DNA from 3 places in the Streptomyces yunnanensis genome. Region 1 is predicted to be linked to each of the others. Evidence: riboswitches for the same ligand, from Rfam matches in the RefSeq annotation. Region 1 holds a riboswitch; each other region holds the start of a gene.
The links. Region 1 has a riboswitch for cobalamin ahead of thiI (tRNA uracil 4-sulfurtransferase ThiI). Riboswitches for the same ligand answer to the same signal wherever they lie in the genome.
Positions count from the first base shown of each region.

Region 1 (10,245 bases):
GTCGAGGCGCTTCTCCACCGACCGCAGGTCGGCCAGGCCGGCCCGGAGGGTGACCCGGGGTGGTGCGAGGAGCTTGCAGCAGTCCTCGTCGGGCAGTACGGAGATCTGTTCGGTGCCGATGGACCGGGCTTCGTCGATGATCTCCTGCTTCTCCCAGCCGATCAGCGGGCGCAGCACCGGCAGGGTGGCGGCCTCGTCGACGGCGGCCAGGTTCGCCAGGGTCTGACTGGCCACCTGTCCCAGGCTGTCACCGGTCACCAGGGCCTCCGCCGCGATGCGGCCCGCCAACGCGGAGGCCACGCGGACCATGAGCCGTCGTTGTGCGACGACTTGGAGCCTGCCGGCCCCCGCGATCGCCAACTGCTTCTGTGCCTGGCCGAGGGCGATGACGTGCAGCCGTCCGGCGGGCTGGTAGCGGTTGAGTTCCCTGGCCAGGGCGTACGCCTTGTACATGGAGGCGGCGTTCGTATAGGGAGCGCCGGTGAAGTGGACGAAATCGCAGCGCAGTCCACGGCGCATGGCCCGATAGGCCGCCACCGGTGAGTCGTACCCGCCGGACAGCAGCACCAGCGCGCGTCCGCTGGAGCCGACCGGCAGTCCGCCCGGCCCCTGATGGCGGACCCAGGAGACATAGCTTTCCTTGTGGTCGATCTCGATGGAGATCCGCACGTCGGGGTGGGAGAGGTTCACCGGCACCGGCCCGAGGGCTTCCCGGACGCGGGCCCCGAGGAAGCGCTCGAACTGCGACGAGGTCATCTCGAAGCTCTTGTTCCGGCGCTTGACCCGCACGGCGAAGGTGACGCCGGGCCGCTCGGCGCGGACGCCGGCCAGCGCCTCCACGGCTGCCTCGGTGATGTCCGTCACGGACGTGGGGACGCGCACGGCGGGCTCCACCGAGTTGAACCCGATCACCCGGCGGGCGCGGTCGACCAGGACGTCCTGGGGGACGTCGCCGCCGAGCACGGTGACGTGCTGACCGGACTTGATCCAGGTCGAGCCGCCGACTCCGCGCAGGGCGCGGCGGAGGTTGTCGTGCAGCCGCTCGGTGAACCGGTGCCGGTTGCGGCCCTTGAGGACGATCTCGCCGTGCTTGAGCAGGACGCAGTGCCCGCTCGGGCGTGGCCCTGCGGGGGACGGGATGGCGGCAGTGCTCGGTTCGCCGGGCACGAAACTCTCCTTCGCGAGTCGTCGTGAGGACCGGCGCCGGGCCGTGAACGGCAGGCGGGCCGGCCCCTCGTGCCCGGGGCACGGTGGGGTGGAGGCGCACCACTCGCTCAGCGGTCCCGCTGCCGGGTCGCCGTGGACGCGTGCGCGGTGATCGCACCCCGCACGGGCAGTGGCAGGTCTTCGGACTCGTGGGCACGCCCCGAAGAACGGGACTCCTCCTGGCCGTCGCTTCCCAGGCCACAGGCGTGCCCCGTGCGTCATGACGGCGGTCGTTCCCACTCACCGCTGCGAGGCGGTCCCGGACTTGCACCGGGTTCCCTCTCGCGACACCTCGCCTGGCGGGCGAGGTGAACCAGCTGCGCGTACAGGGTAGACAAGGCGGGGCTCGGGCCGTGAATCGAGGCGGGGAAAGGCCGTCGCACCGGCCGCCGCCGGCACGCCGCCGCCGGCCGCCCCCGACCACCGCGTTCGAACACATCGCCCAGGACCGTCTTCCTGCCCGATCACCGGCCGGCGCGGCGGTTAGGGTCTGTCCGACGGGTCAGGGTCGCCCCGGCCACGGCCCATCGGACAGACCCTGACCTGCCCCGGACGGTGAGCGGCCACCCCGAACCGGCGGCCGCTCACCCTGCGCCCACCGGCCGTCCACGAAAGGCCCCCCACCATGACCGCAGCGCAGACCACCACGCTCGGACCCGACAGCGACCTGTCCCAGATCTTCGAACTCGCGCAGCAGCTGCGCGTGGACTCGGTGCGCGCCAGCACCGCGGCCGGCTCCGGGCACCCCACGTCCAGCCTGTCCGCGGCCGACCTGATGGCCGTCCTGATGACCCGCCACCTGCGCTACGACTGGGACGCGCCCGACAACCCCGCGGGCGACCACCTGGTCTTCTCCAAGGGCCATGCCTCTCCCCTGCTCTATGCGATGTTCAAGGCGGCCGGTGTGGTCAGCGACGACACGCTGATGACGACCTACCGCCGCTTCGGCCACCGTCTGCAGGGCCACCCCACGCCCGTGCTGCCCTGGGTGGACGTGGCCACCGGTTCGCTGGGCCAGGGCATCGGCTACGGCGTCGGCATCGCGCTGGCGGGCCGGGAACTGGACAAGCAGCCCTACCGGGTGTGGGTGCTGTGCGGGGACAGCGAGATGGCCGAGGGGTCCGTCTGGGAGGCCCTCGACAAGGCCGGCCACTACCGGCTGGCCAACTTCACCGCCGTCATCGACGTCAACCGCCTCGGCCAGTGCGGCCCCACCGAGCTGGAGTGGGACACCGGCACCTATGCCCGCCGCATCGAGGCGTTCGGTTGTCGCGCGATCGTCATCGACGGGCACGACCTGCAGGCGATCGACCAGGCCCTGACCACCGCCGCCGACGGCCAGGCCCCCACCGTCATCGTCGCCAGGACCGTCAAGGGCCGCGGCGTGGCGGAGGTCGCCGACAAGGAGGGCTGGCACGGCAAGGCGCTGCCCGAGGACATGGCCGACCGCGCCGTCGCCGAACTGGGCGGCGTCCGCAACCTGCACGTGCGCGGTCCCCGGCCGCCCGCGGTGACGCCCGCGCCCATCCCGGCCGCCGGCCCCATCGAGCTGCCGCGCTTCGCGGTCGGCGACAAGGTCGCCACCCGCGTCGCCTTCGGTCACGCCCTGGCCGCCCTCGGCGCCCGCCCGGACGTCGTCGCGCTGGACGCCGAGGTCGGCAACTCCACTCACGCCCAGGACTTCGAGAAGGCCCATCCCGAGCGGTACTTCCAGACCTACATCGCCGAGCAGCAGATGATCGCCGACGCCGTCGGCATGGCCGTGCGCGGGTACCGCCCCTACGCCACCACCTTCGCCGCGTTCCTCACCCGCGCCCACGACTTCATCCGCATGGCCGCCGTCTCCCAGATCACCATGGCGCTGTGCGGAACCCACAGCGGCGTCGAGATCGGCGCCGACGGCCCCTCGCAGATGGGTCTGGAAGACCTCGCCATGATGCGCGCCGTCCATGGTTCCACGGTGCTCTACCCCAGCGACGCCACCTCCGCCGCCGCCCTGACCGCCGCCATGGCCGAGCTCGACGGCATCTCCTACCTGCGCACCACCCGCGGCTCCTACCCCGTCCTCTACGACGGCGACGAGACCTTCCCGGTGGGCGGCTCCAAGACGCTGCGCCACAGCCCGCACGACCGGGTCACCCTGATCGGCGCCGGCGTCACCCTCCACGAGTGCCTGGCCGCCGCCGAGCACCTCGCCGCCGACGACGTCCCGGCCCGCGTCATCGACCTGTACTCCCTCAAGCCCGTCGACGCCGCTGCCCTCGCCCGGGCCGCCCAGGAGACCGGCGCCCTCGTCGTCGTCGAGGACCACCACCCCGAAGGCGGCATCGGAGAAGCCGTCCTGTCGGCGCTCGCCGCCACCGGCAGCCATCCCGCCTTCAGCCACCTCGCCGTCACCGGCCTGCCGGGCTCCGGCACCACCGACGAACTCCTCGACGCCGCCGGCATCTCCCATCCCCACATCGCCCGGGCGGCCCGCGCCCTGCTCGGTCCGTAGCCCGGCGCGGCGCCGGAGCGGGAACGTTCACCTCGCCCACACGTCGTGCAGCCTCGTCGAAGCGCGCTGAAGGGCTGGTCAGCAGCGACCTATACTCCCCTGCGTGTCTTCGACGGGTGGGGTGTCCACGGGTGTGCGGCAGCTTCGACTGGCTCTTCTCGGACCGCTTCAGGGCTGGCGTGGTGGCATACCGCTGGAGCTCGGTCCGGTGCGCGAACAGGCGCTGCTCGCCGCGCTGCTGCTGCGGCCGGGGGTGACGGCCAGCCGTCAGCAACTCCTCGACGGTGTCTGGGGCACGGAGCAGCCGGGCACCGGCGCGAAGGTGATTCCGGTCTATGTGCACCGGCTGCGCCGATGCCTGGACGGTCCCGGGAACGGCCCCGCGGAGTCCGTGATCGTCACCGACCGCGGGGGCTATCGCTTCGTCCCGCGGGACGTGTGGGTGGACGCGGCGCGCATGGAGGAGTTCGCAGCCGAGGCGAGCTCGGCGCGGGGCTGCGGCGACCTGGACACCGCGGTGGATGCCTGGTCCAAGGCCCTGGAGCTGTTCCGGGGTGAGCCGTTGGCCGGGATTCCCGGGCCGTTCGCGCAGGGGGAACGGCTCCGGTTGACGGAGTACCGGCTCGCCCTGCTCCAGGACAAGCTCGGTTGCGAGCTGCGGCTGGGCCGGCACGCGGCGGCCGTCGGCGAACTGTTCGCGCTGACCGAGGCGCACCCATACCACGAGGCACTGGCCGCCCTGCTGATCCGTGCCCTCTACGTCGGCAATCGGCAGGCCGATGCCCTGGACGTCTACGCCAAGGTGCGCCGTCGCCTGGTGCGGGACCAGGGGGCGGAGCCGGGACCCGAACTGCGGCAGACGCACGAGGCGGTGCTGCGCCGCGATGACGCGCTGCTGTTCGGCACGGCCGTCCGGCAGCAGTCCCGGCCGGCGCCGGCGCGGCCGCCGGCCGGGCGCCGGAACCGTCCCGAGCGCCCGGTGCGCAACGAACTGCCGGTCGGCGTCGGCAACTTCACCGGCCGGGACCGGGAGCTCGCGCTCCTCGGCGCGTCGGCCGCGGACCCGGACGGTGTGACGGTCCGCGCGGTGGACGGCATGGCCGGCGTCGGCAAGACCGCGCTGGTGGTGCACGCGGCGCGGACGGTGCGCCAGCGGTATCCGGACGGCGCTCTGTTCGTCGATCTGCACGGGTACCGCGAGGATCGCGGGGCACCGGGTCCACAGCGGGTGCTGCGCCGGCTGTTGCGGGCGGTCGGCGCCGACGAGGGGGAGGATTCCGAGGACCTGGACGAGCTGGCCGCGTCCTGGCGGACGGCGACCGCCGCGCTGCGGCTGCTGCTGGTCCTCGACGACGCCGCCGGCGCCGAGCAGGTGCGTCCGCTGTTGCCCGCCGGGCCGGGCAGCATGCTGCTGGTGACCAGTCGTCAGCGGCTGACCGGCCTGGACGTGGACCGCAGGATCTCGCTGGCCCCGCTCGACCTCGACGACGCGGTGGGCCTGCTCAGCCGCATCGTGGGCGGCTCGGGCTCCGCCCACGAGCACGGCGCGATCCGCCGGCTCGCCGGCCTGTGCGATCAGCTGCCGCTGGCCCTGCGCATCGCCGGTGCGCGGCTGCAGAACCGCCCGTTGTGGGCGTGGGAGTCGCTGGCCGCCCGGCTGGCGGACGACGAGCGCCGGCTCGGTGAGCTCTCGGTAGAGGACCGCAGCGTGGAGGCCGCGTTCCAGCTCTCCTACGACCAGTTGCCGGCCGTCGAGCAGCGCGCGTTCCGCGCCCTGGGGCTCTCCCCCACCGTGGAACTCGACGCGTTGACGCTGGCCGCCATGCTCGACTGGACACGGCCGGACGCCGAACGCGTCCTGGGGAGCCTGGTCGATGCGAGCCTCGTGCAGCAGGTGGCGGCCGACCGCTATCGGTTGCACGACCTGGTCGCGGTCTACGCCCGGCGCGTCGCGGCCGGGTTTCCCGGGGAGGTCGCGGCGGTCCGGGACGGGGTGTTCCGGTTGTATGTGTCCGCCGCCCGCCGTTCCAGCGACTGGGGGCCCTCGGCCTTCCCGACCGGTCCGGCTCCGGGGACCGCCCCGTTCGCCGACTGGGAGGAGGCGACGAACTGGCTGGACGCGGTGGGCGGCGAGCTGGTCGACGTGGTCGGGCACGCGGTGGACGTGGGCAAGCTGGACGAGGCGTGCTGGATCACCGAGGGCCTGTTCGACTACCTCACCCGGCAGGGTCGGTTCCACGAGTGCCGCACCGCCCTGGAGACGGTGCTGCCCCTGGTCCCGGCGGTCACCGACCGGCGGATGGTCTCCGAACTGCGCACCTGTATGGGGATGATGTATGGCCTACAGGGGCGTTACGAGCAGGCCCACCCCTTGTTGACCGAGGCCCTGGAGATCAGCCGTCGCGCCGGCGACCTGTTGGAACAGGCCAGGGCCCTGGGCAACCTCGGGACGTTCGCCAATCTGCAGGGCCGGGTCGCGGAGTCCATGGAGTTCTTCGCCGAAGTCGCCGGGATCGTCGGGAAGTTGGACGACGAATGGCTCACGGCCGTGGTCACGGCCACCGTCGGCGACATGCACCATCAGCTCGGCGAGCACGAGCGGGCGTACGAGTGCTACACGGAGGCGATCGTCCTCGCCGAGCGGGTCGACAGTCCCCGACTGCTCGGCAAGACGCTGCTCCGCCTGGGGTGTCTGCAACTCGACCGCGGCCGGCCCCTGGACGCCGCGGGCACGCTGCACAGGGCCGCGGACCTGGCCATCCGCCTGGCGGACGTGCCCCTCTATGCGACCGTCCTCGGCAGACTGGGCACCGCCGCGGCCTGTCTGGGCAACGTGGCGCAGGCGGCCGAGTTCGGCAGCCGGGCGCGCGGGGTGCTGAGCGGGCGGACCGGCGGCACATCCGAGATGGTCCGCACGCGAATGGTCTGGAACAACGTCGCGGCGGAGGACCTCGCCGGATCGCGGGAGTTCTTCGAGCGGTCCGTGGCCCTCCCCGACGCCGCCCCCAACCGCGCGCGGATCTCCCACTTCCTGGACGACATCCGCCGCCAACGACAGTGGGACGGAACCGACTTCTAGTTTCGACTTCTCATTTCGGCTTCTCGTTTCGGCCCGGTCGGTCGCACGGTGCTACGGCAGTGCGTCGGTGTCCAGGGCGGCTGCCCGCAGCGCCTCGGCGACCAGGAGCACGGCGTCCCGCGGCTGCCCGGGCAGTCTGGCCAGCAGCAGGCGCCGCTGTTCCTGGGCGCCGCCGCGCACGGGCCGGATGGCCACGCCCTCGGGCACCGCGTCCGTCAGGGCGACCGGCACGGTGGTCAGGCCGCAGCCGGCCGCGACGAGGTGCAGCTTGGCCAGCCAGTCACGGGCGGTGTGGGCGATGTCCGGCCGTTCGTCCAGGCCGGGCCAAGGGGTGGGCGGCGGGCAGCGCCAGGCACAGGCCGCGCTCGGTGAGCGTCCGGGTCACCAGGGACGCCGGCCGTGCGCTCGGCGGCGATCTGCCGGGAGACCGCCGACTGCGTGTACCCGAGCGCGGCGGTCAGCGCGGGCGTACGGGAACGACCAGGGGCGTGCCGGTGCCGGGGTGGGCGACCACCTCGATCGGCTGTCGGTAGATCCGGGACAGCAGGTCCGCCTCGAAGACCTCGGCCGGCGGGCCCTGGGCGGCGATCCGCCCGCCGTGCAGCACGGCGGCCCGGTCCGCGTACGCCGAGGCCAGCCCCAGGTCGTGGAGGACCACGACGACCGCGTCCCCGGCCGCCGCCCGCTGCCGGCAGATCCTGAGCACCAGCTCCTGGTGGCGCAGGTCCAGGGCGGCGGTCGGTTCGTCGAGGAGCAGCAGCGGGGCGCGCTGGGCCAGTACCCGGGCGAGTGCCACTCGCGCGCGCTCCCCGCCCGACAGGGCCGAGAAGGGGCGTGCGGAGAACGGCGTCACCTCGGTGGCCGCCATCGCCGCCGCCACCGCGGACCCGTCCTCGTCCTCGGCGGGCGTGCCGGCCCAGGGTGCCCGACCCATCCGTACGACCTCGGCGACGGTGAAGGGGAAGGAGAGGGCGGCGGACTGCGGAAGGACGGCGCGGCGCAGCGCCAGTTCGGGGGCGGACCACGCGTCGGCCGGGCGGCCGTCGATGCGTACCTCGCCGTCGGCCGCGGGCAGGTCGGCGGCGAGCGCGGCCAACAGGGTGGACTTCCCTGCGCCGTTGGGCCCGACCAGGGCCAACACCTCGCCCGCGGTGGCCGCGAGGTGCACCCCGTCCAGCACGGCCCGCCCGCCCAGGCGCACGGTCAGCGCGCGGGCGTCGGCGTACCGGCTGCCGGGCTCGGGCCGGGCGGGGATCCGCCGGGGCGTCCGGGTGAGCAGTTTGCCGATCACGGCTGGTCTCCTTGAGCGAGCGGGACGGTGCGGGGCGCGACAGTGGGCGTCATGCCCAACCCCCTTGCCTGCGGCGCGTCCGGCGCAGCAACCAGAAGAAGAACGGGCTGCCGAAGAGCGCGGTGAGCACCCCCAGCGGAAGCTCGGCGGGCGCCACCGCCGTACGGGCCGCGAGATCGGCGACCACCAGCACCAGGGCGCCGGCCAGCGCGCTGCCCGGGATCAGGAAGCGGTGCCCGGGGCCCGCGGCCATCCGCAGCAGGTGCGGGACGAGCAGCCCGACGAAAGTGATGATCCCGGCCACCGCCACCGCCGCGGCGGTCAGCAGCGCCACCACCAGGATCAGCACGATCCGCAGCCGTTCGACGTCCACCCCCAGATGGCGGGCGGACCGTTCGCCGAGTGCCAGCAGGTCCAACTTGCGGGCGTACAGCGGCGCCACGGCCAGCCCGGCCAGCGCGCACGGCAGCACCGCGAGCACCTTCGGCCAGGTGGCCTGGGAGAGCGAACCGAGCTGCCAGAACGTGATCTGGCTGATCTGGGCGTTGTCGGCGAGGAAGACGAACAGGCCGATCAGCGCGCCGGCGAAGGCGTTCACCGCGATTCCGGTGAGGATCAGGGTGACGACCTCGCTGCGTCCGCCGGAGCGGGAGAGCAGATAGACCAGGCCGACGGTCGACAGTCCGGCCGCGAACGCGCAGACCGTCACCGTCCAGTTGCCCAGGAACGTCAGGCCCAGCGCGATCGCCCCGACGGCGCCGACCGCCGCGCCCGCCGAGATGCCGATGACGCCGGGTTCGGCGAGCGGGTTGCCGAAGACGCCCTGCATCAGCGCGCCGGCGCAGCCCAGCGAGGCCCCGACGAGCAGCGCCAGCACCACCCGCGGCAGCCGGACGTTCCACAGCACGCTCTCGCCGACCCGGTCCAGTGCCGCACCGCCGAGGTGGAGCCGGTGCAGCACCGATCCGGCGACCTCGCCGACCGGGATGCCGTACGCGCCGGTCCCGGCGGAGAGCAGCGCGGCCGACAGCAGCGCCGCGGCCAGCCCGAGGACGAGGAGGAAGGGCGCGCGGCGGCGGGCGGGGCGCGACGGCGGCGCGGGGTCCGGCTCGGTGGCGGGTTCCGCACTGGTGGGGCTCAGGGTCGCCATGTCACTTCCCCCTGGCGTGGAGCTGCTCGACGAGCGAGGCGAGCACCTGGTCGGTCCGCGGGCCGAAGTTGAGCAGCACGCCGTCGTCCACGGCGGCCACCCGGCGGTCCATGCCGGCCGGGGTCTCGGCGACGCCGGGGATCTTCAGCAGCCCGTCCACGCCGCCCACGGAGTCCAGGCCCTTGGACATGACGAGCAGGACGTCCGGCGCCGCCTTGGCCAGCGCCTCGCTGGTGATCGGCGTGAAGTCCTTGGTCAGCCCGGACTCCTTCCCGGCGTCCACCCCGCCGGCCGCCTCGATCAGCGAGTCGGCGCCCGAACCGGCACCGCCCAGGAGGTAGACGGAGGCCGAGCCGCGCAGATAGAGGAAGGCCACCCGCGGCCGGTCACCGCGGTGCGGGATCTTCTTCTCGACTGCCGCCAGGCGCTGCCCGGTGCGTTCCTTGAGCCGGGCGCCGGCCCGCTGTACGCCGAGCGCCGCGGCCACCGCGTCGATGCGCCTGCCGACGTCGGAGAGGCGCTTGGCCGGTTCGAGGACGACGAGCGGGATGCCCGCGTCCCGGATCTGGCCGATGGCCTCGGCCGGTCCCGTGGTGGTGTCCGCGAGCACCACGTCGGGCTTGAGGGCGAGCACGTTCTCCGCCGAGACGTCGTGGGCGCGGGTGACGACGGGCAGCCGCCGCGCCTGCGCGAAGGTGGTGGTGATGTCGCGGGCCACCACCTTGTCGCCCAGGCCGAGCGAGTAGACCAGCTCCGAGAGGGAGCCGGTGAGCGGGACGATCCGGTCGACCTTGCGCACCGTCACCTCATGGCCGTCGGCGGAGCGTACGGTCGCGGGCAGCGCCGGGGCGGGGGCCGGCCCGGACAGTGGCTCGACGCGGTCGGCGGCCTGCCGGGCCGCGGCCGGGGAACCGCCCTTGCCGCCGCTCTTCGCCGTGTCGGCGCCGCCGTCCGGGCCGCCGCCGCAGCCGGTGAGCAGTACGGCGAGGGCCAGCAGGAGCGCGAGCGCGGCGGCCGGGGCG
Region 1 is NZ_CP095749.1:8,710,074-8,720,318, reverse strand. It holds gene thiI (tRNA uracil 4-sulfurtransferase ThiI) at 1-1,167, opposite strand, end outside; cobalamin riboswitch at 1,322-1,540, opposite strand; gene MOV08_RS38145 (transketolase) at 1,832-3,703, shown strand; gene MOV08_RS38140 (AfsR/SARP family transcriptional regulator) at 3,807-6,782, shown strand; partial or broken gene MOV08_RS38135 (type 2 periplasmic-binding domain-containing protein) at 6,834-7,209, opposite strand; gene MOV08_RS38130 (heme ABC transporter ATP-binding protein) at 7,240-8,037, opposite strand; gene MOV08_RS38125 (FecCD family ABC transporter permease) at 8,123-9,223, opposite strand; gene MOV08_RS38120 (heme/hemin ABC transporter substrate-binding protein) at 9,225-10,245, opposite strand, start outside.

Region 2 (10,245 bases), 150 kb from region 1:
TCGCTCAGGTACATGTCCGGATAGTCCTGTGGCTGCATCTCCTTGATGTCGGCGCCCGCCGCGAACGCCTTGGCCGACCCGGTCAGGACGATGCAGCCGCACTCCGGGTCGCGGTCGAGGGCTTCGGTGGCCGCGACAACCTCGTTCATCAGCCGGAGGTTGAGGGCGTTGAGGGCCTTGGGACGGTTGAGGGTGAGCAGCGCGGTGCGGCCGGTGCGCTCGACCAGGATCGTCTCGTAGCCGTCCGTCGTCGGTGTGGTCATGCCTGGCCTCCGCTTCGCCGCCTGATGTCCCGGACGATGCCGGAGAAGTCCGCCTCGGCGCCCGCTCCCTGGGCGTATGCCTGGTACAACTCGGCGGCACAGAGGCCGAGTTCGGTGCGCACCCCACCGGATCTGGCCGCGTCGGCGGCCAGCCGGAGGTCCTTGGCCATGAGGGGGGCGGCGAAGCCGGGCCGGTAGTCGTGGTTGGCCGGGCTGGTCGGCACGGGGCCGGGGACCGGGCAGTTGGTGGTGAGCGCCCAGCACTGGCCGGAGGAGGTGGCGGCCACGTCGTAGAGGGCCTGGGGGGTGAGGCCGAGGCTCTCCCCGAGCACGAACGCCTCGCTGACCGCGATCATCGAGATCCCGAGGATCATGTTGTTGCAGATCTTCGCGGCCTGACCGGCGCCGGGTCCGCCGCAGTGGACGCTCCTGCGCCCCATGGCGGCGAGCAGCGGTTCGGCCTCGGCGAACTCGTCCGGGCCGCCGCCCGCCATGAAGGTGAGGGTGCCGGCCTCGGCGCCGACCACGCCGCCGGAGACCGGCGCGTCGAGCATCCGCATCCCGGCCGCGGCGGCCCGGGCGTGGGCGGTGCGGGCGTCGGCGACGGCGATGGTGGAGCAGTCGACGAAGAGCGTTCCGGGCCGGGCGGCCGCGAGGACGTCCTGGTAGAGGTCCAGGACGTGGCGGCCGGCGGGCAGCATGGTGAGCACCGCGTCGGCGTCCGCGACCGCCCGGGCCGCCGATCCGGCGGGCTCCACTCCGGCGGTCTCGGCCGCCGCCAGCTGCTCGGGGGTCGTGTCGTGGCCGCGCACTCGGTGGCCGGCCCGGACCAGGTTGGCGGCCATCGGGCCGCCCATGTGCCCCAGTCCGATGAAGGCGAGGGTCGCGGTCACCAGGGGACCTCCTGTGTCGTGCCGGACGGGGCAAGTCCCAGCTCCTCCGTGCCCAAGGGGGCGAAGAAGCGGGCGACATGGGTGTCGCCGACCTCCGCGAGGGTGGGCGGGGACCAGCGGGGGTCGCGGTCCTTGTCGACGATCTGGGCGCGGATGCCCTCGACGAGGTCGGGTGCGGCCAGGGCGGCGCGGGAGACGCGGTATTCCTGGTCGAGCACGGCTTCCAGGGAGCCGAGGTGCCTGGCCCGGCGCAGCGCGGCCAGGGTGACCTTCAGTGCGGTGGGCGACTTGGCGAGCAGCGTCCCGGCCGCCTCCTTGGCCGCCGGATCGCCGTGGTCGGACAGCCGCCCGACGATCTCCTCGACGGTGTCGGCGGCGTAGCAGGCGTCGATCCACGGCCGCTGGTCGGCGAGTTGGCCGGGCGGGGCCTGCCGCACCACGTGCCGGTGGAGCACCTCGTGCAGCGGTGGCGCGGCGAGGTCGTCCAGCAGTGCGGGGAGCGCGGCGGAGGGCACGTAGTGGTCCGCGAGTCCGCACAGGAGGGCGTCGGACGCGCCGATCTGAGTACCCGTCAGGACGAGGTGGGTGCCCAGTTCGCCGGGGGCGAGGGAGAGCAGATAGCTGCCGCCGACGTCCGGGACGAAGCCGATGCCGGTCTCGGGCATGGCGATCCGGGACCGCTCGGTGACGATCCGCACGGCGGCGTGCGCGGAGATGCCGACGCCGCCGCCCATCACGATGCCGTCCATGAGGGCCACATACGGCTTGGGGTAGCGGGCGATGCGGGCGTTGAGCCGGTACTCGTCCCGCCAGAAGGCGGCCGAGGCCGAGCCGTCGCCGTCCCGGGCGTCGTCGTGGATGGCGCGGATGTCGCCGCCGGCGCACAGGCCCCGCTCGCCGGCGCCGGTGAGCACGACGGTCTCCACGGCCGGGTCGTGTTCCCAGTCCGTCAGTGCCTGGTCGAGGGCGCGCACCATGGGGTGGGTGAGCGCGTTGAGCGCCCGGGGGCGGTTGAGGATCAGGCGGGCGGTCCGGCCCCGGATCTCCCGGAGGACGGGCCGGTGGTCCGTGCCGGTCACCGGAGGGCCTCCGTCAGTCCCCGGGCCACGATGACGCGCATGATCTCGTTGGTTCCTTCCAGGATCTGGTGGACGCGCAGGTCGCGCACGATCTTCTCGATGCCGTAGTCGCTCAGGTAGCCGTAGCCGCCGTGCAGTTGCAGGGCGCGGTCGGCGACGGTGTATCCGGTGTCGGTGGCGAAGCGCTTGGCCATCGCGCAGAGTTGTGGTGCCTGCGGGTCGCCCCGGTCGAGTGCCTGGGCGGCCTGGTGCACCAGCGCCCGGGCGGCGGCCAGTTCGGTCGCCATGTCCGCGAGCCGGAACCGCAGGGCCGGCGCGTCCAGCAGCCGTCCGCCGAACGCCTCCCGGTCCGCGAGGTGGACCAGGCTGCGTTCGAGTGCGCTGCGCGCGCCGCCGAGGGAGCAGGCGGCGATGCCCAGCCGCCCGCCGTTGAGGGCGTTCATGGCGATCCGGAAGCCCCGTCCCTCGTGGCCGAGCAGTCGGTCGGCGGGGAGCCGGACCCCGTCCAGGATCACCTGGCGGGTGGGCTGGGCGTTCCAACCCATCTTCCGTTCGTTCGCGCCGAAGGAGAGCCCGGCGTCGTCCTTGTCGACGAGGAAGGCGGAGATCCCGCGCGGCCCGTCGTCGCCGGTCCGCGCCATGACGACGTACACCTGGGCGGCGCCCGCACCGGAGATGAACTGCTTGACGCCGGTGAGCAGATAGTCGTCGCCGTCGCGGACGGCGCGGGTGCGCAGGGCCGCGGCGTCCGAGCCGGCGCCCGGTTCGGTCAGGCAGTAGCTGCCGAGGTCCTCCATGGCGCACAGCCTGGGCAGCCACCGCTCGCGTTGGGCGGCGTCGCCGTAGTGGTCGATCATCCAGGCGACCATGTTGTGGATGGAGAGGTATCCGGCGATGGACGGGCAGCCGGAGGCGAGGGTCTCGAAGACCAGGACGCCGTCGGCGCGGCCGAGCCCGCTCCCGCCGGACTCCTCCCGCACGTACACGCCGCCGAGCCCCAGGCCGGCGGCCTTGCGCAGCACGTCGAGCGGGAAGTGCTTGTCCCGGTCCCAGGCGACGGCGTGCGGGGCGAGGTGGTCCTGGGCGAAGTCCAGGGTCGTCTCGACGAGGGCCAGTTGGTCCTCGCTGAGCTGGGTCGTGGTCACCGCGCTCACCTCATCACCGGGATCGTGAAGCTCGCGCCCTCGCGGCGGCCGGCGGGCCATCGGGAGGTGACGGTCTTGGTGCGGGTGTAGAAGCGGATGGCGTCCGGTCCGTGCTGGTTGAGGTCGCCGAAGCCGGAGCGCTTCCAGCCGCCGAAGGTGTGGTAGGCGACCGGCACCGGAACGGGCACGTTGACGCCGACCATGCCGGTGTTCACCCGCCGGGTGAAGTCGCGCGCCGTGTCGCCGTCCCGGGTGAACAGGGCGACGCCGTTGCCGAAGGCGTGCTCGCTGGGCAGCCGCAGGGCCTCCTCGTAGTCGGCGGCCCGGACGACGGACAGCACGGGCCCGAAGATCTCCTCCTGGTAGATCCGCATGTCCGGCGTGACCCGGTCGAAGAGCGACGCTCCGGCGAAGAACCCGCCCTCGTGGCCCGGCAGGACGAAGTCCCGCCCGTCGACGACGAGTTCGGCGCCCTCGGCCACCCCCGCATCGACATGGGAGCGCACCCGGTCCACGGCGTCCCGGCCGACCAGCGGCCCGAAGTCCGCCTCGGGGTCGTCGCTCCGGCCCACCCGCAGTCGCCCGATGCGCTCCGCCAGTCGCGCGACGAGGGCCTCGGCGGTGGCCTCGCCGACGGGGACGGCCACCGAGACCGCCATGCAGCGCTCGCCCGCCGAGCCGTAGCCGGCGCCGATCAGCGCGTCCACGGCCTGGTCGAGGTCGGCGTCCGGCATCACGATCAGGTGGTTCTTGGCGCCGCCGAAGCACTGCGCGCGCTTGCCGTGGGCGGCGGCGGTGGCGTACACGTGGGCGGCGATCGGCGTGGAGCCGACGAAGCCGAGCGCCCCGACCCTGGGGTCCGTCAGCAGGGTGTCGACCGCTTCCTTGCCGCCGTTGACGACGTTCAGCACGCCCGGCGGCAGCCCCGCCGCCAGGAACAGTTCGGCGATCCGCAGCGGGACGGACGGGGCTCGCTCGGAGGGCTTGAGGATGAAGGCGTTCCCGCAGGCCAGGGCCGGAGCCGCCTGCCAGAGCGGAATCATCGCGGGGAAGTTGAAGGGGGTGATGCCGGCGACCACCCCGATCGGGGCGCGCAGCGAGTGAACGTCGATGCCGGTGCCGGCGTTGTCGGTGAACTCGCCCTTCAGCAGGTGCGGGACGCCGGCGGCGAACTCCACGACGTCCAGGCCGCGTTGGATGTCGCCGTGCGCGTCGGCGAGGGTCTTGCCGTGCTCGCCGGAGAGCAGCCGGGCCAACGCGTCCCGCTCGTCCTCGACGAGTTGGAGGAAGCGCAGGAGGACGCGGGCCCGACGCTGCGGGTTCCACTCCCCCCAGGCGCGTTGCGCCTCGGTCGCGTCGGCGATGGCGGCCTCGGTCTCACCGCGGGTGGCGAGCGGCACCCGGGCCTGGACCCGGCCGGTGTTGGGGTCGTACACGTCGCCGTAGGACCCCGAGGTTCCCGGGGTGTGTGTGCCGCCCACGAAGTGGGTGATGTCGCGGACGGGCTCATGGGTTCGTTCACGGACCATGGATGCCTGCTCTCGTCAGGTGGGATCCAGGGGATGGCGCGCCGGACCGGGGCAGGCCCGCGGGTTGCGGGGCGTGCCGTCAGTCGGTCGCGCGGGATCGCGTATGGCGCAAGGGTCGTCAGGTGGCGGGGGCCGCGGGGGCCGTCCGCGATGCCTGCCCGACGAGATCGCCAGGGCCGTGGATGCACACCGGTGCCATGCGTGTCTTCTCCATCCTCGTGGACAACACGGAACATCCCGCGGCCGGTATCCTGACTCCCGGATCAGCGCGCGCCGCCCGCCTTCCCGACGTCTGACACGTCAGTGGCGTCTCGCTCGACGGCGTACTCCCCGGTCACAGTGGCGGGACCGTGCCGGATTCACACCGGCTTCCCTGCACCGCGGGCCTTCGCCCTCGAATATATAGTTGGACGTCCTAGTAAATCCAGCCCTGCCGGCCGTCATCCCTTCCGCGCGCCACAGGCACCACCGGACGACGCCACGCCGGACAGTCCGCGACACGCAGGCGCGACGCGCCCCGAACCCCGCTCGCCCCCGCTCCACCCCCGCCCGTGACATCCGTCATAGGGGCCTGCGTCACGAACTACGGCGCATAGTAGTGCCCGTCGCGGCGACAAATTGGGCTTTGTCCGCCTTGATCTGGCGATGACGTGCACATCGGGCGACGCCCTCCGGCCCCCCTGATCCTTTCGCCCACTCACCGGCGCCCCACGGGCCCCTGACGGCACGCCAGGCACGAAGGGAGTCACCGGGGAGCCGGGCAGCACGACCATCCGCCCATGACAAGCCGGTACGGGAGCTACTACCACGGGTAGGAGAAAGCCCCATTGCCCCGGATATGCGGCGCTTCTCAGAATGACGGCCGGCGCGGCACCCGCCCCACCCAGGCACCGAGAACGGGGCGGACCCGACCGTCCGACGGCGAACCGCAACGAACGAGCGAGGTCACGCATGAGCAAGCACCGCAGGACGCGGAACTACCGGCGGATAACGGTCGCCGCCCTCGCCGTGGCCGCCGTGGGCGTCCCCTCCGTCGCCATGGCCTGCCGCGGCGAACAGCCCTACGAGGCCAGGCACTTGCACCACCACCGGACGGGCACCGCGTCGGCGGCACCCGCCGCGGCCCCGAAGGCCGCCGCCTCCGCCGCGCCGACCTCCGACGCGACGGCCCGCGTACTGGAGCTCGTCAACAAGGAGCGCGGCAAGGCCGGCTGCTCCCCCCTGACCCTCAACGCAAAGCTGACAAAAGCCGCCCAAGCCCACAGCAAGGACATGGCGGACCACCACACCATGTCGCATACCGGATCCGATGGGTCCGACCCGGGCGCCCGGCTCGCGAAAGCCGGCTACCACTGGAACAGCTACGGCGAGAACGTCGCCTACGGCTACGCCACCCCGGAGAGCGTGATGGCGGGCTGGATGTCCAGCCCCGGCCACAAGCGCAACATCCTCGACTGCTCGTTCAAGGAGATCGGCGTCGGCCTCGCACAGCCCGACAACTACTGGACGCAGGATTTCGGCACCGCCTCGTAGCCGCGACGCATCACCGGCCCACAGTCCTGGGTAACGGATAACGGGTAACGGGAGTCGGTTGCCGGTGACGGACAAAGGGGCCTGGCGTGATCGAGTTAGCCAGTGTGATCAGGGATCTCAGGGCGGAGCTGGAACAGGCGATCACCGCGGCGGAGGGTGAGGCGCTGCGCTTCGAACTGGGCCCCGTCGAGCTGGAGGTGTCGGTCGCGCTGGAGCGGACGGCACAGGCCGGGGCGAAGGTGCGGTTCTGGGTGGTGGAGTCGGGGGCGGAGGCGACCGCCGGCACCACCACGACCCAACGCATCAAACTCGCCCTGCAACCGACCCTGACCGGGACGAACGCTCACCCGTTCGTCTCCGGCCCGGCCGACGCCCACGAACAGTGACTCCCGCGCCGAGCGGGACCGGGGAGCCGGCGGGACTGGACCCCGCGCGGGCGGTCCAGATCATCACCACCCGCCGCTCGGGCGCGGGCCGACGCGGCTCGGGCTATCGGATGACCGGGGACGTGGTGCTCACCGCCGCGCATGTGATCGGCGACGCGGCGTCGGTTCAGGTGCGGTTCGTCCGTCAGGACGGCAGCGTGCGGGACGTGCCCGGCGAGACGGTCTGGGCGGACGCCCCCGCGGACATCGCACTGCTGAAGATCGCGGACGGGTCGGGCCCCGACGAGCGGTACGCCGTCGACGTGCCGCCAGTGCGGTTCGCGCGCGTCGGGCGGCCGGTGGACTGCGCGGCGCTCGGGTTCCCGAGGTTCAAGCTGCGCCGCGACGCCGCGTCGCCGGAGCTCGGGCCCCTCACCTCCTACCGGGACACCCACCACGCGCTCGGCCAGGCCGTCCCGCTGTCGAACCAGCGCCAGGGCACCCTGGAGATCGCCAGGCTGGCGGCCCCGGAGCACGACCAGGACCCGGACCGTTCGCCCTGGGAAGGGATGTCGGGCGCCGCGGTGTGGAGCGACGGGTGCCTGATCGGCATCGTCAGCGAGCACCACCGCTCCGACGGGCTCGGCAGGCTCACCGCGCGCCCGGTGCACCGCTGGTACGCGTGCCTGTCCCCGGCCCGGATCGGCGAGTTGGGCGAGCTCATCGGCCTGCCGCTCGATGCCGACCGACTCGACCGGCTCCCCCGCCCGTCCCCACCGCCGCCGCCCGACGGCCCGCCGGAACTGCGGGAAGCGGTCAGGAAACTCGCCGCCACGGTCCACGACCAGTGGGACAGGGAGGAGCGGCGGCGCAAGGTGCACGACCCGATGCCGCTGACCGTGCGGTTCCGGCTCGCGGACGCGGGGCTGTTCGACCACTGGGCCAACATCCGCCGGTCCGCACCCGGAACGGACCCGGGCCCCCTTCCGCTGGCCGGCCGACTTCAGCACATCGTGCGGGTGTACCGGTCCGTTCCGTCCGCTCGGCTGGTGGTGCTCGGTGCGGCCGGTTCGGGCAAGACGATCCTCACCCTGCGCTTCGTCCTCGACCGGCTCGGCGACCGCACCCCCGACGACCCGGTACCCGTGATCTTCGGCCTGGGCGCGTGGGACCCCCGGAGCACCTCGCTGCGCGACTGGATGTGCGACCAGTTGGTGCGCGACTACGGCCTGGCGGCCCGGGACCCCGACATGCCCGGGCGCAACCTGGCCGGTGCCCTGGTGGACACGGGCCGGATCCTGCCCGTCCTCGACGGGTTCGACGAGATCGCAAGCGGCCTGCAGGGGGAAGCGCTCGACAAGCTCAACGCCACCACCACACCACTGCTGCTCACCAGCCGCCCCGCGCAATACGCCCAGGCGGTGGCGGCGACCGACGTACTCAGCGGCGCCGCCGTCGTCCAGCTGGACGACCTCACCCTCGGCGACCTCACCGACTACCTGCCGCGCGCCAGCCGCCCCGGCGTGGACGGCGGACTGCACGGCACGGTGTGGGAGCCCGTCCTGGCCAGGCTCGGCACCCGGCCGCGCGACCGGGGCGCCCACAACGTCGCCACGGTGCTCACCACCCCGCTGATGGTCGCCATGGCACGCACCATCTACAGCGACGCGCCCGGCCGGGACCCTGCCGAGCTGCTCGACACCACCCGCTTCCGCACCGCCGAGGACCTGCGCAAACACCTCCTGGCCGCGTTCACGCCCACCGCCTACCACCGCCCGCCGACCGACAGCGACCCCGCCACCGGCCGTCGCCGCCGACGGCACTGGGACCCCGAACGTGCCCACCACTGGCTCGGCTACCTCGCCGCGCACCTCACCCGACTCGACACCGCCGACCTCGCCTGGTGGCAACTGGGCACCACCCTGCGCCGCTCCACCCGGGTGCTCGTGGTCGGATTCCTCGCCGGACTGTCCTTCGGCGTCACCACCGCGGTCGGCAACCTCCCCGTCGACCTCGTCGCCACCTCGCACGGCGCCCGGTTCGCGCTCGTACGGGGGCTTGTCGTCGGGCTGCTGCACGGGCTCGCGGTCGGGTTCGCGTTCGGGATGGTGTACGCGTTCATCTCCCGGGGTGCGACGGAGCCGTCGCGGTTCCGCGTGCGGCTCTTCGGCAGGAGGAGGGAGAGGCGTGCGCGGTTCCTCCCCCGGTTCACGGTCGGGCTCGCCTTCGGCACCCCGATCGCGCTGGTACTGGTACTGGTGGACAGGGGTGTGGTCGAGCCGCTCGGGCTGGCGGACGGGCTCGACGGCGGCCTCCGGGGCGCGCTGATGTTCGTGCCCGGCGCCGGGCTCGGGATCGGACTGGTGCTGGGCATCGTGGCCTGGCTCGAAGTGCCCAGTGACATCAGATCCGCCGTCCGCCCCGCCGCGCTGCTGAACGACAACCGCAAGAACGTGGTCTTCCACATGCTCGTGTGGGCACTCGTCTTCGGACTGGCGGCCGGGGTCGCCAACGGGATCACCGACGGGCCGCTGCGCGGGTTCCTGGCCGGTCTGGTGTTCGCGGGCGAAGCGGCCTTCGGATGCGGGCTCGGCTACGGGCTCAGCTGGACCGCCTGGGGGCAGTGGGTGGCGCTGTCGCGCATCTGGCTGCCACTGACCGGACGCGTTCCGTGGGCCGTGATCGCCTTCCTCAACGACGCCTGCGAGCGGGGCGTGTTGCGTCAGGCCGGTGCGGTCTACCAGTTCCGCCATGCCGAACTCCGGGACCATCTGGCCCAGACCTTCCGGGAACGCGACAGCCAACTCCCATTTACCGACAGGTGAGTTCGCGCGTCTCGCGTACCCCGGTGGCCGATCCGGTGACGGGCTGATTCCGGGCGGTGACACGGCTATGACACGGCGGACGGATGCTCGTCGTACAGATGCAGCTGCCGTACGGGGGAGGCAAGATGATCAGTACCGAAGGAAGGCAACACCGGTGCGGTTCGGCCCGCGCCGTCCTGAGGGGTCTGGTGGCCCGTCGCGTCGTCACAGTGGCGACGACGGTGGGGGTCGCCGTCGGAATCGTGGGACTCACCGGCGCCGGCCCGGCGGCGGCGGATCCGCTGTCGCGCACGCTCGCCTACGCCTGCTCGGTCCAGTCGTTCACACAGACCGCAAGGGTGCGGATCGACGCGGACGTCCCCACCTCGACCGCGGTCGGGCAGCCCACCCCGCGGTTCGTCATCCGCGCCGGGGCACCGTTGGGTTCGGCCCTCACCAGCGGGCTGAACTGGCTCGGCGTGAAGAGCATCGAGGGCCGGGCGGACGCCCAGGTCCGCGTGGTCGCGCCACACGGCGGCGGAACCACCACCGTGCCGTTCCAGATGCCCAGGACCGCCGTCCCGGACTCCGGTTCGCTCGCCGTCCGGGCGACCGGCACCGCACCGTCACGCAC
Region 2 is NZ_CP095749.1:8,559,382-8,569,626, reverse strand. It holds gene MOV08_RS37565 (enoyl-CoA hydratase) at 1-263, opposite strand, end outside; gene mmsB (3-hydroxyisobutyrate dehydrogenase) at 260-1,156, opposite strand; gene MOV08_RS37555 (enoyl-CoA hydratase/isomerase family protein) at 1,153-2,235, opposite strand; gene MOV08_RS37550 (acyl-CoA dehydrogenase family protein) at 2,232-3,380, opposite strand; gene MOV08_RS37545 (CoA-acylating methylmalonate-semialdehyde dehydrogenase) at 3,386-4,909, opposite strand; cobalamin riboswitch at 5,134-5,307, opposite strand; gene MOV08_RS37540 (CAP domain-containing protein) at 5,861-6,442, shown strand; gene MOV08_RS37535 (trypco2 family protein) at 6,529-6,828, shown strand; gene MOV08_RS37530 (trypsin-like peptidase domain-containing protein) at 6,825-9,632, shown strand; gene MOV08_RS37525 (DUF6801 domain-containing protein) at 9,758-10,245, shown strand, end outside.
Region 2: linked by a shared signal. The riboswitch ahead of MOV08_RS37545 (CoA-acylating methylmalonate-semialdehyde dehydrogenase) and the one ahead of thiI (tRNA uracil 4-sulfurtransferase ThiI) in region 1 are both predicted to bind cobalamin.

Region 3 (10,245 bases), 5.2 Mb from region 1:
GGCTGAAGGTCCCCGGCGAGGGCTCGCCCACCGGGGAGCCGCTGGGCATGGCGCTGGGCAGCGCCGCGGTCCGGCTCTCGCCCGAGGGCGAGGCGGAGGTGGTCTGGGGCCGCCGCCTGGACCCGGCCCGGATCGAGGTGCTCTCCATTCCGCTGCCGTCCTCCGGGCGGCGCTGGGGCGAGGTGGTGCTGCACGACGGCGTCCCGCACGGCGAGCGGACCACCACCGCGGTCGGCGGCGAGACCCGGGCGTTCCCGGTCTTCGACGAGATCGAGCTGTGGGCGCCCTCCCCGGTACCCACCTGGGTGGTGCTCCTGGAGGCCGCCTCCGAGGCCGACCGGGACGCCCTGGAGCAGCTGGCGGCCGACGCCGGCTTCGCCGCGGAGGACTGGTCGTCGTCGGTGCGGCTGCTGTGCCGCACGTGCTCCGAGAGCCGCATGCCCAGCGACGAGGGCGACGGCGAGCACCTGGACCCGCACGACCACAGCGAGCCGGGCCACCCCGGGCCGCTGGGTCACCGCACGGCGGGCTCCGGCTCGCTGTGGGTCCCCGAGCGCGAGTGCGGCATCGCGGCGCCCGCGGCCCTGGTGCGCGGGCTGCTGGACGGCTGGGTCGCGGACAGCCCGGACACCCGGGAATGGCGTGATCTTGAAGAGGTCTGCTGAGCGGCGACCGCGTCCCCCGTAGGCTGTAGGGCGTTCCCCGAGGGTTTTGCAGGAAGGCGTACGGCGGAGATGGCCCAGCAGGACAGTGATCAGCAGGAGAACGTCGAGTTCATCGACGACGTCACGGACGCCAAGGAGCGCGAGGCGGCCCACCGGGAGCGCGGCACCTCCCGTCCGATCACCGTGGTCGGCAACCCGGTTCTCCACAAGGAGTGCAAGGACGTCACCGCGTTCGACGACGAGCTGGCGCAGCTGATCGACGACATGTTCGCCAGCCAGCGCACCGCCGAGGGCGTCGGCCTGGCCGCGAACCAGATCGGCGTGGACCTCAAGGTCTTCGTCTACGACTGCCTGGACGACGAGGGCGTCCGGCACGTCGGCGCGGTGTGCAACCCCGTCCTGGACGAGCTGCCCGCCGGCCGTCGGGTGCTGGACGATTCCAACGAGGGCTGCCTGTCCGTCCCCGGCGCGTACGCCGAGCTGCCCCGCCCCGACTACGCGGTGGTCCGCGGCCAGAACGCCGAGGGCGAGCCGATCGTCGTCCAGGGCACCGGCTACTTCGCGCGCTGCCTCCAGCACGAGACCGACCACCTCTACGGCTACCTCTACATCGACCGGCTCTCCAAGCGGGACCGCAAGGACGCGCTGAAGCAGATGGCCGAGCGGGAGCCCCGCTACCCCGTCGTCCCCAACGACTGAGACGACGGCGCGGCGGGGCTCCGGTGATCCACCGGACCGGCCCTATGCGACGTTCTGGTAGGCGGCCCAGACCTGGGGCGGGAGCGAAGTGCCCAGCCCGGTGTCGGGGCCGCCGACGCCGTTCAGCGGCAGCAGCTGGGGCGCGCCCGGTTTGTTGCGGAAGAGAGTGATCGCGGTGGTGGGCTCGCCACCGTCCCCCCGGCCGGAGGCCCGGTCGGCGCGGACACCGGCCCCGCCGGGACCCGACCCGGCCCACCCCGCGCCCCAGTCGGCGGCGCCGGCCGGCGGCGGGGAGCCGACGAACCACGCCGACTTCATCCGGTCCTTGGCCTCGCTGACCGCGGCCGCGACCGGCTGCTGCACCGGCTTCCCGCCCGGCACGCCCAGCGCCCGCCAGCCCAGCCCCGACAGCGTGTTGGTCATCTCCTGCGCGACCGCCGGGGTGACCACCCGCTGCGGCTCGGTGCGCTCGAACCCGGTCACGGCCTTGCCCTGGTGACTCATCTTCGCGACCGCGTACGGCTCGGCGTGCAGCCCGCCGTTGGCGAAGGTGGTGTACGCGCTGGCCAGCCGGACGGCGCTGGGTGCCGAGGTGCCCAGCGGGAAGGTCTGCTCCAGCTGCGCCAGGCTCTCCTTGCGCAGCCCGAGGCCGAGCGTCAGGTCCCGGATCCGCTCCAGTCCGAGCTGCTTCCCGGCCTGCACGAACGGGATGTTGTCGCCCTGCATCAGGGCGCCGCGCAGCGCCTCGGCCCGGCTGGGCGCGTCCACCGGGCGCGGCTGGTCGCCGTACTGCTCGGCCTCCTGCTGGAGGGCGGTGGCCAGCACGAACGGCTTGAAGGCGGAGCCGGCCGGCACCGCCGTGGTGTCGGCGTTGTTGCTGAAGTGCCGGGTGGCGTCGGCGCCGCCGTAGAGCGCGACGATCGCGCCGTCGCCGGGGCGCACCGAGGCCGCGCCGAACTCCACGAAGGTGTCCGCGGCGCGCTTCTTCGGGTCGAGGCTCTTCGTCCGGACGCCGTCGACCGCCTGTTCCAGCCGGAGGGTGCGCTGTTTGTCGAACGTGGTGTGGATGCGGTAGCCGCCGCGGGCCAGGTCCTTGTCGGTCAGCCCGGTGGCGCCCTTGACGAACTTGTTGGCGACGTCCACGAGATAGCCGATCTGGCCGGCCTGGCTGGTGGGCTTGGCCACCGGGTGCGGCTCGGGGAAGTCGCGGTACTGCGCCCGCTCCTCCTGGCTCATCGCGCCGGTGGCGACCAGCCGGTCGAGGATCCACTTCCAACGGGCCACCGCCCGGGCGTGGTTGGCCTTGCTCAGCCCCGGGTCGTACTGCTCGGAGCCCTTCAGCAGGGCGGCCAGCAGGGCGCCCTGGCTGGGATTGAGGTCCTTGGCGTCGATGCCGTAATAGGCGTGTGCCGCGGCCTGTATGCCGTTCGAACCGCGGCCGAACCAGCTGGTGTTGAGGTAGCCCCGCAGGATCTCCGGCTTGGACTTCCGGTTGTTGACCTTCAGCGCGATGATGAATTCCTTCACCTTGCGGGTGGCGGTCTGGTCCGGCGAGAGATAGGTGTTCTTCACATACTGCTGGGTGATGGTCGAACCGCCCTGGGTGTCCCCGCCGGAGAGCATGTTCACCACGGCCCGGCCGATGCCGGTGAGGGAGACCCCGTGGTCCTCGTAGAAGGTGGCGTTCTCCGCTGCTATCACCGCGTTCTGGACGTGCTTGGGCACCTTGTCGAGGGTGACGTTCTGCCGGTTGACGGCGCCGACGCTGACCATCTGGCTGCCGTCCGCCCAGTAGTAGACGGTGGCCTCGCGGGCGGCCAGCGCGTTCTCGTTGGGGATGTCGATCTTCGCGTAGACGAACGCGAACAGCCCCGCCAGAGCGGCGAGGACGAAGGTGAACGTGCCCAGCCACAGGCGCCACGACGGCAGCCAGCGGCGCACCCCCTTGCGGCCCAGACGGGGATAGTCGATGTATCGGCGACTTTTCTTCCTGCCCTCCATATCTGCGTAGATGTGGTGGCAGGGGCTCCGGTTGCCGCTCCGGCCACCCGCTAATCGAACGCTCACATTCGGCGGGTGGCCGGACGACGGGTCAGGCGGTCGGGATCAGAAGTCGTCGTCGAACGAGACCGAGCCCTCGACGGCGACCTGGTAGGCCGAGGCGCGCCGCTCGAAGAAGTTGGTCAGCTCCTGGACGTTCTGCAGCTCCATGAAGGAGAACGGGTTCTCCGAGCCGTACACCGGGGCGAAGCCCAGGCGCTGCAGCCGCTGGTCGGCCACGCACTGGAGGTACTCGCGCATCGAGTCGGTGTTCATGCCCGGCAGGCCGTCGCCGCACAGGTCGCGGGCGAACTGCAGCTCCGCCTCCACGGCCTCCTTGAGCATGTCGGTGACCTGCTGCTGGAGCGCGTCGTCGAAGAGGTCGGGCTCCTCCTCGCGGACGGTGTCCACCACCGAGAACGCGAAGTCCATGTGCATGGTCTCGTCGCGGAAGACCCAGTTGGTGCCGGTGGCCAGGCCGTGCAGCAGGCCGCGCGAGCGGAACCAGTACACGTACGCGAACGCGCCGTAGAAGAACAGGCCCTCGATGCACGCCGCGAAGCAGATCAGGTTCAGCAGGAAGCGGCGGCGGTCGGCCTTGCTCTCCAGCTGGTCCAGCTGGTCGACGTGGTCCATCCACCTGAAGCAGAACTCCGCCTTCTCGCGGATGGACGGGATGTTCTCCACCGCGGCGAAGGCGGCGGCCCGGTCGTCCGGGTCGGGCAGGTAGGTGTCCAGCAGCGTCAGGTAGAACTGGACGTGCACCGCCTCCTCGAAGAGCTGACGGCTCAAGTAGAGCCGCGCCTCGGGGGAGTTGATGTGCTTGTACAGCGTCAGGACGAGGTTGTTGGCCACGATCGAGTCGCCGGTGGCGAAGAACGCCACCAGGCGGCCGATGAGGTGCTGCTCGCCCGGGGAGAGCTTGGCGAGGTCGGCCACGTCGGAGTGGAGGTCGACCTCCTCCACGGTCCAGGTGTTCTTGATCGCGTCCCGGTAGCGGTCGTAGAAGTCCGGGTAGCGCATCGGGCGCAGGGTCAGCTCGAACCCCGGGTCGAGGAGGTTCTTGCGGCCGCCGGCGGTGACGGTGTGGGCGGCGCCGGCGTTCTTCTCGGGTGCAGTGGTCATGATTACTGGCATGCCTCGCAGGACTCGGGGTTTTCCAGGGAGCAGGCGACCGCCTCGGGGTCGGCCACCGGCGGCTGTGCGGGGACGGACGCGGCGCGGGCCGACTGGGCGATCCGGGTCGCCGGCCGCGAGCGCAGGTAGTACGTGGTCTTGATGCCGCGCTTCCAGGCGTAGGCGTACATCGAGCTGAGCTTGCCGATGGTCGGCGACGCCATGAAGAGGTTGAGCGACTGGCTCTGGTCCAGGTACGGCGTGCGGTCCGCGGCCATGTCGATCAGGGCGCGCTGGGGGATCTCCCAGGCCGTGCGGTAGCGGTACCGGACGTCCTCGGGGATCCAGGCCAGCTCCTGGACCGAGCCGTTGGCCTCCCGCAGCGCGTCCCGGGTCCGCGCGTCCCACAGGCCCAACTCCTTGAGCTCCTCGATCAGGTACGTGTTGACCTGGAGGAACTCACCGGACAGCGTCTCGCGCTTGAAGAGGTTGGAGACCTGCGGCTCGATGCACTCGTAGACGCCGGCGATGGAGGCGATGGTGGCGGTCGGCGCGATGGCCAGCAGCAGCGAGTTGCGCATCCCGGTCGCGGCGATCCGGGTGCGCAGCGCCGTCCAGCGGTCCGCCCAGCGCGGTTCGGCGTTCGGGTAGTGGTCCGGGTGCAGCACGCCGCGCGCCGTACGGGTCGCGGACCAGGCCGCGTGCGGGCCGTGCCGCTCGGCGAGGTCGGCGGACGCCTCGTAGGCGGCGAGCATGATCCGCTCGGAAATACGGGTCGACAGCTCGCGCGCCTCGGCCGAGTCGAACGGCAGCCGCAGCCGGAAGAAGACGTCCTGCAGGCCCATCAGGCCCAGACCCACCGGCCGCCAGCGGGAGTTGGAGGCGGCGGCCTGCTCGGTCGGGTAGAAGTTGATGTCCACGACCCGGTCGAGGAAGGTCACCGCGGTGCGGACGGTGGCGTCCAGCCGCTCCCAGTCCATCTCGCCGTCCGCGCCCAGGTGCGCGGCGAGGTTGACCGACCCCAGGTTGCAGACCGCGGTCTCCCCGTCGTCGGTCACCTCCAGGATCTCCGTGCACAGGTTCGAGGAGTGCACGACCCGGCCGGGCTCGGCGGTCTGGTTGGCGGTGCGGTTGGCGGCGTCCTTGAACGTCATCCAGCCGTTGCCGGTCTGCGCCAGGGTGCGCATCATCCGGGAGTACAGCACCCGCGCCGGGACCTGCTTGAGGGCCTTGCCCGCGGCCTCCGCCGCCCGGTAGGCGGCATCGAACTCCTCGCCCCACAGGTCGACGAGCTCGGGCACGTCGGACGGGGAGAACAGCGACCAGTCCGCGTCCGCCTCCACCCGGCGCATGAACTCGTCCGGGATCCAGTGCGCGATGTTGAGGTTGTGGGTCCGGCGAGCCTCCTCGCCGGTGTTGTCCCGCAGCTCCAGGAATTCCTCGATGTCGGCGTGCCAGCTCTCCAGGTAGACGCAGGCCGCGCCCTTGCGGCGGCCGCCCTGGTTGACCGCGGCCACCGACGCGTCCAGGGTCCGCAGGAACGGCACGATGCCGTTGGAGTGCCCGTTGGTGCCGCGGATCAGCGAACCGCGGGCGCGGATCCGGGAGTACGACAGGCCGATCCCGCCGGCGTGCTTCGAGAGCCGGGCCACCTGGTGGTAGCGGTCGTAGATGGAGTCCAGCTCGTCCAGCGGGGAGTCCAGCAGATAGCAGGAGGACATCTGCGGGTGGCGGGTGCCGGAGTTGAAGAGCGTGGGGGAGGACGGCAGGTAGGAGAGCGTGCTGGTCATCCGGTACAGCTCGGCGACGTCCGCGAGCGCCCGCGCCGAGTCGTCCTCGGCGAGCCCGCAGGCCACCCGCAGCAGGAAGTGCTGGGGCGTCTCGATCACCTTGCGGGTGAGGGGGTGCCGCAGCAGATAGCGCGAGTGCAGGGTGCGCAGCCCGAAGTACCCGAACCGGTCGTCGGCGCTGGCCTCCAGCGCCCCGTCGACCAGGGCGTCCAGCCGCTCGGCGTGGGTGCCGACGAACGCGGCGGTGACGTCCGCGATCAGCCCCTCCTGGTGGCCGACCGCGATCGACGCCGAGAAGGAGGTGGCGCCCTGGCCGGCGGCCTCCTCGGCGATGGCGAGGGTCAGCAGCCGCGCGGCGAGCTTGGAGTACTGCGGCTCGTCGGCGATCAGCCCGGCCGCGGCCTCGGTGGCCAGCGACCGCAACTCGGCCTCGTCGGACCCGGGGTGCCGGCCGCGCAGCGCGGCGGCGGCCACCTTGCCGGGGTCGGTCGCGGTCAGGTCCACGGTCAGCTCGGTCAGCGTCCGCAGCAGGGCGGTGCCCGGCCCGTCCGCGTGCGCGGGAGGCGCGGCCACCACGGGCTGCACGACCTCGGCGTCTGACGCTGGCTCCGTTGGCGCGATGGTCACCTGATGCTCTCCCTCACTCGGCGGGGGCCGGGAGGGGTGGCGGCATGACGGGAGCCGAGCGGGCATGGGGCACCCCGCGGCGAACCGGGGGTGCGCGGGTCGGCCGCGCGGCGTCCATCTGCCCATCCCTCGGGGCCCGGACGTATCGACGCCGCACCGATGGCGGTGCGGGCGTACCGTCGGCAGGTCTTCGGACTCGGGAGCGCGCGACCGGCCCTTGAGGAAAGGGCCGTGGTCCGCGCTCGCACACCGTTGCGGGGCAGTCCCGGATTCGCACCGGATTCCCCTGCGGCGACAGCGAGGACGAGCATACATCTTGTGTCGCTCCCCGCACGCACCCCCACATCTTGTGTCGCCGCCTCATACCATTCCCCCAGGTGTGCGAAGCGCCGACCCGCCCGGATCCCCTCGGAAACGCCTCGGAACCCCACCGAAATTCCGCCGGTGGCCCGCCCGAAGGGGGCCCGGAGCCCGCCGGAACGCCGCTTAGGCCAGCTCGCGGGCGAACGCCCACAGCGTCAGACCGGGCACCGGCGCCCAGTCCCGCTCGGCCGCCCGCGCGAACCCCAGCCGCCGGTAGAGCCGGTGCGCCGGCAGCAGGTGCTGCTGGCTCGACAGCACCATCCCGCGCAGCCCCAGCGCCCGCGCCCGCGCCAGACAGGCCCGCACCAGAGCCTCCCCGATGCCGCGCCCGCGCCCCTCGGGCCGCACCGCCAGCATCCGGAACTCGCCCTCCCCGGGCCCGGCCAACTCCGCGTACGGGCTGCCGTGCGCCGCGAACGTCACCGCCCCCAGCACCGCCCCGTCCACGCCGTCCGAGGCCACCAGCACCTCGGCGTGCTCCGCGCGGTGCGCCACCTTCCGCAGCTCCGCCGCGTACGGATCGTGCTCCCCGCCGTGCAGCAACCCCTCGGCCAGATACACCTCCGCCACCAGCTCCCCGACCGTCTCGAACTCCGCCTGGCGTATGGGCCTGATCGTGATGTCCATGGGGCCAGTGTGGCGGCGCGGTCGCCGCCCGTACACGCGAAAGGGCCGCCGCGCCCCAGGGGAACGCGACGGCCCTCCGCCGTAGTTGATGACCGTCAGTGCCCCGCCGGCGACCCCGCCGTGGCCGGCGGCAGGTCGGCGGTGACGCCCTTGTCGCCGAGGTCGGCGGTGTAGTCGGCCGGGACGGTCTCGTCGGTGCCCTCAGGGGCCTTGAGGGCCTTCAGAACGACCGTCAGGACGACCGTCACCACCACGTTCAGCACGAAGGCGGTCAGGCCGATGTAGCCGATCTCGCCGATCCCGGGGATCTCCGCGCTGGAGCCGCCGAAGTGCTTCTGGGTCGGGCTGGCCACCCCGTACGCGGCGAGGGTGCCGTAGACCATGCCGATCGCCCAGCCGGCCAGCAGTGCCCAGCGGTGGAACCACCGGGTGAAGAGGCCGCCGACCAGCGCCGGCATGGTCTGCAGGATCCAGATGCCGCCCAGCAGCTGGAAGTTGATCGCTACGGTCTTGTCCATGGTGAGGACGAAGGCCAGCGCCCCGACCTTGACCAGCAGGGAGACCAGCTTGGCGACCTTGTGCTCCTGCTCGGGCGTGGCGGTCGGCTTGAGGAAGTCCTTGTAGACGTTCCGGGTGAAGAGGTTGGCGGCGGCGATCGACATGATCGCCGCGGGCACCAGTGCGCCGATGCCGATCGCGGCGAACGCCACCCCGGCGAACCAGCTGGGGAACATGTCCGCGAAGAGCTGCGGGATCGCCAACTGCGCATTGCCCCGGGTGTCCGTGCCGGCCTTGATCGCCATGAAGCCGAGCAGCGCGAGAAGGCCCAGCATCAGGGAGTAGAGCGGCAGGATGGTGGTGTTGCGGCGGATGACGTTGCGGCTGCGCGAGGAGAGCGTCGCGGTGATCGAGTGCGGGTACATGAACAGTGCCAGCGCCGAGCCGAGCGCGAGCGTCGCGTACGCCCACTGCGCGTTGGGGCCGCTGGCCAGTTCACCGCGGGGTTTGCCGGTCGGCCCGTGCACGGCGAGCGTTTCCTTGGCCGAGTGGAAGATCTCGCCGAAGCCGCCCAGCTTGATCGGGATGTAGATGATCGCCACCACGATGACGAGGTAGATCAGCCCGTCCTTGACGAACGCGATCAGCGCGGGCGCCCGCAGGCCCGAGGAGTAGGTGTACGCGGCCAGCACGGCGAACGCGATCAGCAGCGGCAGGTCCTTGACGAACCAGTTGGCGTGCTCGCCGCCGCCGACCCCCATCACGTCCAGCACGGCCTGGATGCCGACGAGTTGGAGCGCGATGTAGGGCATCGTGGCGAGCAGGCCGGTGAGCGCCACCGCCAGCGACAGGCCCTTGGAGCCGAAGCGGCCGCGGACGAAGTCGGAGGTGGTGACGTACCCGTGCCGGTGCGAGACCGACCAGAGCCGGGGCAGGAAGGTGAAGATCAGCGGGTAGACCAGGATGGTGTACGGGACGGCGAAGAAGCCGGAGGCGCCGGCCGTGTAGATCGCCGCCGGCACGGCCACGAACGTGTACGCGGTGTACAGGTCGCCGCCCAGCAGGAACCAGGTGATCCAGGTGCCGAAGCTCCGCCCGCCCAGGCCCCATTCGTCGAGGCTGGCGGACTGCTCGGCCCTGCGCCAGCGCGCGGCCAGGAAGCCCATGACCGTGACGGCGAGGAAGAAGAAGACGAAGACGGCGAGCGCCACGCCGTTGACGCCCCGGGAGGCTGCGGCGAGCGTCGTGACAGGGGTCGTCATCGGTCCGCACCACCCTTGCGGGCGCGCTGCTCACGCTGAACCAGCTTGTAGGCCACGGCGGTCAGCGCCGTCGAGATCAGCACCCACGCCATCTGGTACCAGTAGAAGAACGGGATCCCGATCAGCGTCGGCTCGATCCTCGCGTACGAACTCACCCACAACATCGCAACGAACGGGGCGAGCAGGCACAATCCGGCCACCACCCGCGTGGGGGTGACGACCGGTCTGCGGTCCGGTGGTGCGGCTTTCTCGGCCATGACCGTGGCTCCCGTCCCTGGTGAACTCCTGTGTAATCGGCTGGAAATCTAAGCCAGGGACGTGGCACGCGTCACTAGCTGTCCGCATATCGGTATGGGGCGGTTATCGCGGGGGAGTTGGGCGGAGAAGGTGCCGGGACGGCGCTCGTGGTGTGACGCGGTGGACGGGCGGCGGTGCGGTCGGGGCCCGTACGGCCCGGCCCGTGCGGCGTACGCGGGCGGGTTCAGTCCGCCGGGCGCTGGAGGCGGGCGACGAACTTGTAGCGGTCGCCGCGGTAGACCGAGCGCACCCACTCCACCG
Region 3 is NZ_CP095749.1:3,509,247-3,519,491, reverse strand. It holds gene MOV08_RS15205 (tetratricopeptide repeat protein) at 1-665, shown strand, start outside; gene def (peptide deformylase) at 735-1,364, shown strand; gene MOV08_RS15195 (transglycosylase domain-containing protein) at 1,407-3,365, opposite strand; gene MOV08_RS15190 (ribonucleotide-diphosphate reductase subunit beta) at 3,471-4,529, opposite strand; gene MOV08_RS15185 (ribonucleoside-diphosphate reductase subunit alpha) at 4,532-6,937, opposite strand; cobalamin riboswitch at 7,102-7,254, opposite strand; gene MOV08_RS15180 (GNAT family N-acetyltransferase) at 7,424-7,927, opposite strand; gene mctP (monocarboxylate uptake permease MctP) at 8,023-9,687, opposite strand; gene MOV08_RS15170 (DUF3311 domain-containing protein) at 9,684-9,944, opposite strand; gene MOV08_RS15165 (GntR family transcriptional regulator) at 10,169-10,245, opposite strand, start outside.
Region 3: linked by a shared signal. The riboswitch ahead of MOV08_RS15185 (ribonucleoside-diphosphate reductase subunit alpha) and the one ahead of thiI (tRNA uracil 4-sulfurtransferase ThiI) in region 1 are both predicted to bind cobalamin.